DNA from 3 places in the Paenibacillus sp. J31R120 genome. Region 3 is predicted to be linked to each of the others. Evidence: predicted binding sites of a transcription regulator. Region 3 holds the regulator's gene; each other region holds the start of a gene.
What was found. The regulator Rex, encoded in region 3, represses fermentation and respiration genes when NADH is low (regulators of the CRP and FNR family bind a similar motif). The targets are predictions, from matches to a motif close to TTGTGAAATATTTCACAA.

Region 1 (3,265 bases), on a different contig from region 3:
GCGGCTTCTTTTTTATTTATGCGTCTGTATTTTTCGATATGCGAAAAGCCTTCCTTCACTCTGAATGATCGGTATCCGGCTGCAAGCCTAAAGCTTGCGGTGGATGCCGTCCAGGAGTAGAAGGAAGGCTTTTTTGTTATGCATGCATGAGATTGAAAGAAAGCGAACTGATCACTTGTCTTATCGACTGCCTATCGAGCTTCAGCCCTCAAGTGTAGCAAGGATATTCTTCAATTTGTCTGCCGATTGGGTGAAGAGATCTTGCTCGAGATCGGTAAGAGTCAGCTCCAGCGTCGAGCGAACGCCGCTCCGGTCGATGATGCATGGAATTCCCAGATAAGCATCCGATACGCCAAGGTAGTTCTCCAGCAGAGTCGAGACGTTCAAGACGGCTCCTTCATCGTCCAGAATCGCTGTGCAGATGCGGTCTAGCGCCAGTGCGATGGCGTAGTAGGTTGCGCCTTTCGCTTGAATGATCTGATATGCGGCGTCGCGAGTATTCAGGAAAATCTCGTCTTTGTCCTCTGCGCTCAGTTGCAGCTCGGTTCCGGCGACGTTCGCGAGGCTCCAGACCGGAAGCTCCGAATCGCCGTGCTCTCCGATGATGTGAGCGTGTACGCTGCGAGGATCGATATGCAGCTTCTGTCCGATCAGATAGCGGAAGCGCGCGCTGTCGAGCAGCGTGCCCGAGCCGATCACGCGATGCGCTGGCAGGCCCGACTTCTTCCACGATCTGTAGCTCATGATGTCGACCGGATTGGATGCGATAAGCAGAATTGCATCTCGCGTATGAAGGAGCACTTGATCAATGATGCTGTCGAAGATCGCGATATTTCTTTTCAAAAGATCGATCCGCGATTCTCCGGGCTTCTGCGCTGCGCCTGCCGTAATGATGATAATATCGGCTGTTTTGCAGTCTTCATAAGTGCCTGCCCAAACCTTAGCGCCGCCCAGGTAAGGCATGCCGTGGTTCATATCCAGCGCATCTCCTGCGGCCTTATCAGCATTGGCGTCAATGAGCACCAGCTCATCCATGCGATTGCGAAGCAGCAAAGTATAAGCGGTCGTCGAGCCGACAGCTCCCGTACCGATGATGACGATTCTTGATTTTTTCATAAATGATAGTCTCCTTTATTCCTCGATAAATGGTTTGTTTACGTAGTGGTACATCGCGGCCATCAGCACGCTTCCCCCGATCAGATTGCCGATTGTGACAGGAATCAGGTTATGCAGAATGCCGTCCAGCGATATCGTCCCCGGCTGCTGCAGGACAAGTGCGATCGCGAAGGTGCACATATTCGCAATGCTATGCTCGTAGCCCGAGATAAAGAAGCAGAATACGAAGAGCATCATGGCGAACATTTTGGCACCGTCCCCTTTGAGCCCCATAGGTACGAAGAAGGCCAGGCAGACGAGCCAGTTACATAGTATCGCCCGGAAGAACAGCTCTACCATAGGCGTATGCATCTTTTTGTCCACGACCTCAAGCAGAAACCCGTTCACATTCGGATCGGCGAATAGTCCGGTCAGCCAGATCAGGAGTGCGAACACCGCAGCGCCAAGGATGTTGCCGCCATAGCTTAGAATCCACAGCTTAGTGGTATCACTCCAGCGCATTTTTTTGCGAAGGGCGGCGTAGCTGTAGTAGAAGGTGTTGCCGGTGAACAGGTCGCCTCCGCCATAACTAATCAGAATAATGGCTGTGCCGAACGTGAGGGCGGCCATGGGATAGGTGAGCGGAGAATGCTCGACATAAAAGAAGCTGCCTGTCTTGAATGCGACGATAACGCCGAAACCGATAAACATGCTTGCCAGCATGGAACGTGACAGGTACCGCCACAGGCTTTGCCGGAAAATGCGCAGCTTCTTCAACGCAAGCTGCTCCACCTTGAGCAGCGCTTCAATCTCCATAGGTACTCCTCCTGACTATCTCTCTGTTGCATTTGTCTGTTGTCGTTGTGATGCCAATATAGCATGAGCAGGAATTGGAAAGATGTGATAAAAGTCACTATGGACCAGAAAAAAATGGGAGGAGCGAGGCGGGGGGCTTCTGGAAGGGGTATGGGGCAACGTTAATCGTGCGAAAGTGACTGGAACAGAGAATTAGTGTTGTAAGAAACTGTTATAAGGTTTGCAACTTAGCAGTGATGAAGGGTGTCTTGTTAGGAAGAGAAGGTAGCTTGCGTGAGCCATGTCATCCATACTCATTTGAACCCTATTCCGTCATTATTGATCATGTTAAGTTGAAGTATGCTTTTATCAGCGGGGAGCCGCTGCGAGAGCTGGTTGATTATTTAAAGTGAGGATTTCGCGATTAAGCAGAGACAGACTTTGGGGCATAAACATAGCGTCCGCAAATTAAAAACCTCCCCTCCACAAAAGTGGAAGGGAGGTTTCTCTGCGTTATGAATGATTAGACCTTCTCGATGACTTTGTCTACGAGGCCGTAAGCGTGGGCTTCGGCTGCGCTCATGAAGTAGTCGCGGTCGGTGTCCTGCTCGATGCGGCTGAGCGGCTGGCCGGAACGTTCCGCCAGGATGTGGTTCAGCTTGTCGCGCATCTTCAGGATGCGGCGAGCGCGGATCTCGATGTCGCTGGCTTGGCCTTCAGCGCCGCCAAGCGGCTGGTGAATCATGACTTCGCTGTTAGGCAGCGCATAACGCTTGCCCTTCGCGCCCGCTGTCAGCAGGAACGCGCCCATGGACGCGGCCATACCTACGCAGATCGTCGATACATCCGGCTTGATGTATTGCATCGTATCATAAATGGCCATACCGGCTGTTATGGAACCGCCAGGGCTGTTGATGTATAGGGAAATATCCTTATCCGGGTCTTCCGCCGCCAGGAACAGCATTTGCGCGATGATGGAGTTGGCTACCACGTCATTCACGCCAGAACCTAGAAATATGATGCGATCCTTCAACAGGCGGGAATAGATGTCGTATGAACGTTCCCCCCGATTGCTTTGCTCAATAACCATAGGCACAAAATTCATTTCGAACCAGTCCTCCTTCGTCTACGTAAAAGCATGAATCAAAAATTCGTATTCCTATCATAACGGATTAAAATCAAAAAGTCAAAGATGGTCAAAGAAATTGATTTTTCAGGCCAAACCCTATATTTGCTCTTCGGTCCGCTCCGTAAAGTAGACCCCGTTTTGCAGGTCATTGACGAAACGCTGCAGCCATTCATAATAGCTGACGGCATGCTTCAGCTTGTGCAAATCCTCCAGACGTAGCTTCCGCTCTTCCTCATCTGTGCCCAG
Region 2 (3,265 bases), on a different contig from region 3:
GGAACTGAACGAATTCCGCGTCTCTTATGTAGGCGCCCGCTCGATAGGCCATCGCGACGCCGTCTCCCGTTGCGACTTCCGGATTGGTCGTGTAGCGATAGAGCTGGCCTGCACCGCCGGAGCAGAGAATCGTCGCTTTGCCGCGAACGAACAACCGCTCGCCATTGGGCTTCTGAACGATTGCCCCGCAGCATTCGCCGTCCTGCGTAACCAGATCAATGACGAAATGGTCATCCCATACTTCGATTTTCTCATTGGCGACCGCATTCTCGGACAGCGCACGTACAATCTCATAGCCCGTCGCATCGCCATTCGCATGCAAGATGCGCCGCTGGCTATGGGCGCCTTCCTTGGTCAAGGCGAATTCGCCATTCTCCACGTCGAATTGCGTGCCCATCTTAATAAGGCTTTGCACGCCTTTTGGACCTTCATGCACCAATACATCGACCGCTTCGTCCGAGCACAGTCCTGCGCCGGCCATAAGCGTATCCTGTCTATGGTAAGCGGGTGAATCCTCATCAGAGATAACGGCGGCAATCCCGCCTTGCGCGTATCGTGTATTGCTGTCGAGCAGCGACTTCTTCGTAATCATCAGCACCGAATGCTGTCTGCTTGCCCGTATAGCGGTAAAAAGACCGGCAATGCCGGCCCCAATAACGATGACATCTTTATCTAAGACGGGCAGCTTGTCCAGCTCCACGTCGACCAAATATCTAGGAATCATAACGCTAGCTCCTTCACCTCGGGGTCATCTTGATCTGTAGCCTGCAATTATCGCTTATAAGTGAAGCAGCGCATGCTACTTCACTTGCAGCATGCGCTCCAGCGACAAACGGGCACTGTCCGCAACAGCCGGCGGAACGTAGATTTGCGGCTGCATCGTCTCAAGCGCTTTGACGAGCTTCTTCAAATTGTTCACCTTCATGTTCGGACATACCAAATATTTCGATGCGAAGTGGAACGTCTTGTTCGGGCTATCGAGTCTCAACTGATAACCAGTGCCATCCTCTGTTCCTACGATGAATTCCTGAACATCGGATTCCTTGCAGTATTTGAGAATAGCGGTTGTGCTTCCGACAAAATCACCAAGCTCCACAACTTCCGGACGGCATTCCGGATGGACGACGAATTGCGCGTTCGGATACTTGGCTTTCATCTCCTCCACGTCTTTCACCGTCAGCATGTCATGCGTGTTGCAGTAGCCTTCCCAGATGATCATCTTTTTGTCAGTATGCTGCTGAACGTAGTGTCCCAGGTTTTTGTCCGGTACCCAGATCACTTCATCGCCCTCAACCGAATTGACGACCTTCACGGCGTTCGCGGATGTACAGCAAATATCCGTCTCCGCTTTGATCTCTGCCGAAGAGTTGATATACGTAACCACCTTGGCGTTCGGATGCTGAGCCTTCAGCTTGCGCAGTCCATCCACGTTCACCATGTCCGCCATCGGGCAGCCGGCGCGTTCGTCCGGAATAATGACCGTCTTGTTCGGAGCCAGAATCTTGGCGCTCTCACCCATAAAGTGAACGCCGCAAAACACGATAACCTCGGCATCCGTCTGAGCGGCCTTCTGTGCTAGCAAGAAGGAATCCCCCCGGAAATCCGCTACTTCCTGTATTTCATCCCGCTGATAATAATGAGCAAGAATAATGGCATTACGCTCTTTCTTTAATTGCAACAGCCTCTCGCGCAGCTCTCGATTCTGCTCCGCTTTGCGCTCCAGTGCCAATGCTTCCACGATAGATCCTCTCCTCTTATGAGGGATGGGCCTTCCATTTGATGAACGATGGTCCCATTCCGTTATGCGGCTAGCGACTTTGTGAAATGATGCACAAACTTAGGGATTCGCTTGCCTATAGTTTAAACCAAAAGGGATAAATTCATTTGATTAAGATTTAATTTACACTTGGCAGATGGCTCTGTCAATGGATGTTTCCTCATTTTATAGAAAAGAAGCCCGTCCTTGCCGGACGAGCCCCCATTCATCGCTATACATGACCGCCACATGCCGAGCAGCGTCTGACCTTATGCCAGGTTCAACTGCCATGTGACCCCGAAGCGGTCGGCTACCCAAGCAAACTTCCGGCTGAAGCCGTATTCGCCAAGCGGCATCAAGGCTTTCCCGCCTTCTAACAACTTCGCACATAACGTCTCGATCTCGGCCTCGGAGGAACAATTTACATATAAAGAGATCGAAGGCGTAAAGCTGAATTGGTGTTTGACATGACTATCGATGCACATATAAGTGGTACCAGCCAGCTTGAACGTCGCATGGATGACCGTGCCCTCCTCGCCTGGTCCCTCCGGGCCGTACTTGGAAATGCTGATGACCTCGGAATCCTCGAATAGCGACAGATAGAAGTTCATGGCTTCCTCCGCTTGACCTTCAAACATTAGAAACGTATTGATTTTTTGCATGTGTTTTTCTCCTCCAGCATTCAGAATGATCGGCGTAATGCCGCCCTTGTACAAAGCTTTTCAAACCAAGCCGCGTATTATCCATTCAGCTGCGGCATCATCACCCTGGCCTCGATCAAAAAAATCGCACTCCTTCGCTGGCTGCAATGGAGTACGATCTTTTGCATAAGAGCGGCCAAGGCAGGCCACTCTTGATTCAAGCTACCTTCTCGCCGGGTCGTATGGCTGTCCAAGCGCCGCAGGAGCGCTGGATCGGCCGACTGCCGCCGCAAGGACAATCAGCGTAAGCACGTACGGAAGCATATAGAACACTTCCGTCGGGATTTGCTTCGAGAAATCGAACAATTGCGCGAAATTCCGCAGCGCCTGCGCAAAGCCGAAGAATACGGCGGCGCCTGCAAGGCCAAGCGGATTCCACTTGCCGAAGATCAGGGCGGCAAGCGCGATAAAGCCTTGGCCCGAGATCGTATTATGCGCGAAGCTGCTTGTTGTCGTCAGCGTAATCGTCGCTCCGCCAAGACCGGCAAGCGCGCCGCTCAGCATAACGCCGATATAACGATACTTCGTTACGCTGATGCCAACCGTGTCAGCCGAGCTTGGATGCTCGCCAACCGCGCGAAGACGCAATCCGAAAGGCGTCTTAAACAGCACGAAATAGCTGATGATCACAAGCACGATAACGATGTACGTCGTCGGATAGGAACGGAAGATGCCTTCCCCGATAATCGGAATATCGGACAGGAACGGAATTGCCACCTTATGAAACACTTCTGTCAGCTGGCTCGTCTGAGCCGAGCCGTCATAGAGGCTCCGGGTGAAATAAATAGCCGTTCCTAGCGCCAGAATG
Region 3 (3,265 bases):
TGGTCAACAGTGGCGAGCGATGCCGACTCCTGCCTCAACAGGGCTTGCCCGTGGTTCAAGCGCTGCTATTATCACCGCGCGAAGCATGAATCGAGCCTGGCTGACGTATGCATTACGAACCATTCCATGCTGTTCACAGATGTGCAAGCCGATCATCGTCTTCTTCCTACCTACAACCATCTAATTATTGATGAGGCTCATCATGTTGAGGAAGTCGCCGGCAAGCATTTGGGCATGAATGTGCATTATTTCACGCTTGTTCAAGCTATCGTGCGGCTATACCGGGACAACCGTTCCGGCTTGCTGCCGACGTTGCGTCTGCGGCTTCAGCAAGAGGGTGACGATCATGTCACTGCCTGGACGGAGACCATTGATACGATTATTCCCGTTTTTCAAGAAATCAAGGAGCATTGGGACAAGCTGTTCGAGATGTTCTATGCCTTTGCCTCCACAGCATCGGACAGCGTGAGCGACAACGGCGCATTGGTGAAGCGGCTTAGCTCCGGCCAGCTCCCGGCTGGCTGGGAGGAGGTGCTGGCTGTCGAGAATAACGTACACGTCGAGCTGACTAGAGTGATCAAGACGGCTGAGAAGATGATGAACGATATTAAGGACAGAGCAGACGATTTATCCATACAAGCGTCTTTGACGGATCTGAATGGCGCGTTGCGGGATCTTGCAGGGGTGAAGGATGAACTTCGTCTCATCACAAAGCTGGAGGATGCGCAGTATGTCTACTGGCTGGAGGCGAGCACCGCATACCGTCATCGTTCGTTGCAGCTCTACGCAGCGCCGGTTGATGTCAGCAGTCAATTGCAGAAGTACTTCTTCGATGCAAAAGACAGCATCGTCATGACTTCCGCCACCTTGACGGTACAAAAAAGCTTCCAATACGCTGAAGAGCAGCTTGGCCTTGAGGGCTATGAGAAGCAAGGCAAGCTGAAAACGGTACTGCTCCCTTCTCCGTTCAATTACCGGGAGCAGGCGCTTGTGGTCATTCCGCGTGATTTTCCTGTGCTTAAGGGCGCTTCTGTTGACGACGCCTATCTCGACAAGCTGATTGGCTCGCTCGCCGATACCGCAGTGGAGACCAAAGGCAGGATGCTTGTTTTGTTCACATCCTACAAGATGCTGAAGCAAGTGTATGATCCGCTGAAGCTGAAGCTGGATGAAGCAGGTATCCAACTGCTGGGCCAAGGCATCGACAGCAGCAACCGGACGAAGCTGACCCGCAGGTTCCTGCAGCAGCCCGAATCAGTTTTGCTTGGCACCAGCAGCTTCTGGGAAGGGGTAGACATTCCCGGGGAAGGACTTGTGTGCCTGGCCATTGTCCGCCTGCCGTTCCAGCCGCCCAACCATCCGCTGGTGGAGGCCAAGTCCGAGCTGCTTCAGCGGCAGAAGCAGAATCCGTTCATGAAGCTGTCCATTCCGCAGGCGGTAATCCGCTTCAAGCAAGGCTTCGGGCGGTTAGTCCGCACAGCTCATGACAAAGGTATTGTCATCATTTATGATACGAGAGTCATTGACACCTACTATGGCAAGCACTTCCTGTATTCATTGCCGGGCCCCAAGATCGAGACGATGCATACGAACCAGATGGTTCCCCGCATGCAGCAATGGCTGGCCCATTCGGCAACAGGAGATTAAAAAACAGACGCTTAGCTTTTACAACCCCCGTTAAGAAGGAGTTGGTTCCCATGAAGTCCGCAAAAATATCGGAGGCGGTCGTTAGACGCCTTCCGATTTATCTGCAAGTGCTCAATGAGCTGCATCTCCGGGAGATCCAAACGGTCTCCTCGCAGGAGCTGGGGGTCAAGCTTGACTTGAACCCGGCTCAAATTCGGAAGGATCTGGCTTATTTTGGAGAATTCGGACGCAAAGGCATCGGGTATGACGTCATGTATCTCATTGAGAAGATCAGACAGATCTTGAAGCTGAATCAAACGATTAAAGTCGCATTGGTCGGAGCGGGCAATCTGGGGCATGCCTTATGCAATTACAACAAGTATTCCAAGGATAATATGCAGATTACAGCCGTATTTGATGTGCATCCCGAAAAGATCGGCTCCAATATTAACAATTTGGTCGTAGAACCGATGATCGAGCTGGAGCGGGTCGTTGCCGAACAAAAGATACGAATTGGCATTATTACCGTGCCCGCGCATGAAGCGCAGAATGTCGCCAATCAATTTATTGCCGCAGGTGTAGAGGGAATCTTGAACTTTGCTCCTGCCATTCTTCGGGTGCCGGATGATGTGCGTATTCATAATGCCGATTTCACAAGGGAATTGTTAAGTCTGGCTTATTATTTGAATCATGAAGGAGACGTAAGCGATGACACAGCTTTGGATTAAAGATGGCCTATTCGTTACGATGGATGATGCTGCAAAAACAGTAAAGGGACATATGGTTGTGACAGACGGTGTAATTACATACGTTGGCGCTGAACCGCCAGTCGGCCTGTTGCCCGATGCAGAGAAGCTTGACGGCAGCAAGCTGGCGTTCATGCCGGGTCTGGTCAATACACACGGCCACGCGGCTATGACGCTGCTGCGGGGCTATTCCGACGATCAGAAGCTGCAGGTATGGCTGGAGCAGAAGATGTGGCCGATGGAAGCCAAATATGTGGATGCCGACACAAGAGCCGGAAGCGCGCTCGCGATTATAGAGATGCTGCGTACGGGCACAACTGCGTTTGTCGATATGTACGATCGTATGGATCAGGTTGCGACTATGACTGAGCAAGCAGGCATTCGCGGCATATTGACACGCGGTGTTATCGGTCTGTGCTCTGAAGAAGAACAGAAGGCCAAGCTGAATGATGCGATTGCCTTCGCCAAGACATGGCACGGCAAAGCAGACGGCAGAATCTCGACGATGCTGTCGCCGCATGCGCCATACACTTGTCCTCCCGCCTATATTGAGAAATTCGTGGAGGCTGCACATGAGCTGGACTTGCCGCTTCATACCCACATGTCAGAGACGATTGCGGAAGTGGAGCAGAATGTCCGCGATTACGGCGCACGTCCAGTCGAGCATCTGGATCGACTCGGATTTTTCTCGCGTCCGTCGCTCGTAGCGCATGCTGTCCATCTGACCGATGAAGAGATTGCTTTGCTGGCAGAGCGCGGCGTATCCGTCTCGCATAATCCTGTCAGCAACCTGAAGCTGGCTTCCGGCGTTGCACGGCTTCCGGAGCTGATGAGAGCCGGTGTGAAGGTGTCGCTCGGTACGGATAGCGTCGCGAGCAACAACAACCTGGATT

Region 1: AC0YNW_RS06785 (formate/nitrite transporter family protein) is a predicted target of Rex. The motif match lies at 1,994-2,011, and genes of this name have one in related genera.
Region 2: nadA (quinolinate synthase NadA) is a predicted target of Rex. The motif match lies at 1,818-1,835, and genes of this name have one in related genera.

Annotation. Positions count from the first base shown of each region.
Region 1 is NZ_JBWDNN010000002.1:35,771-39,035, forward strand. Features, by position in the region: gene AC0YNW_RS06780 (L-lactate dehydrogenase) at 202-1,116, opposite strand; gene AC0YNW_RS06785 (formate/nitrite transporter family protein) at 1,132-1,911, opposite strand; gene clpP (ATP-dependent Clp endopeptidase proteolytic subunit ClpP) at 2,414-2,995, opposite strand; gene AC0YNW_RS06795 (hypothetical protein) at 3,116-3,265, opposite strand, start outside.
Region 2 is NZ_JBWDNN010000012.1:82,541-85,805, reverse strand. Features, by position in the region: gene nadB (L-aspartate oxidase) at 1-724, opposite strand, end outside; gene nadA (quinolinate synthase NadA) at 800-1,738, opposite strand; gene AC0YNW_RS27285 (VOC family protein) at 2,026-2,418, opposite strand; gene AC0YNW_RS27280 (ABC transporter permease) at 2,620-3,265, opposite strand, start outside.
Region 3 is NZ_JBWDNN010000003.1:364,777-368,041, reverse strand. Features, by position in the region: gene dinG (ATP-dependent DNA helicase DinG) at 1-1,647, shown strand, start outside; gene AC0YNW_RS14060 (redox-sensing transcriptional repressor Rex) at 1,698-2,354, shown strand; gene AC0YNW_RS14055 (amidohydrolase) at 2,335-3,265, shown strand, end outside.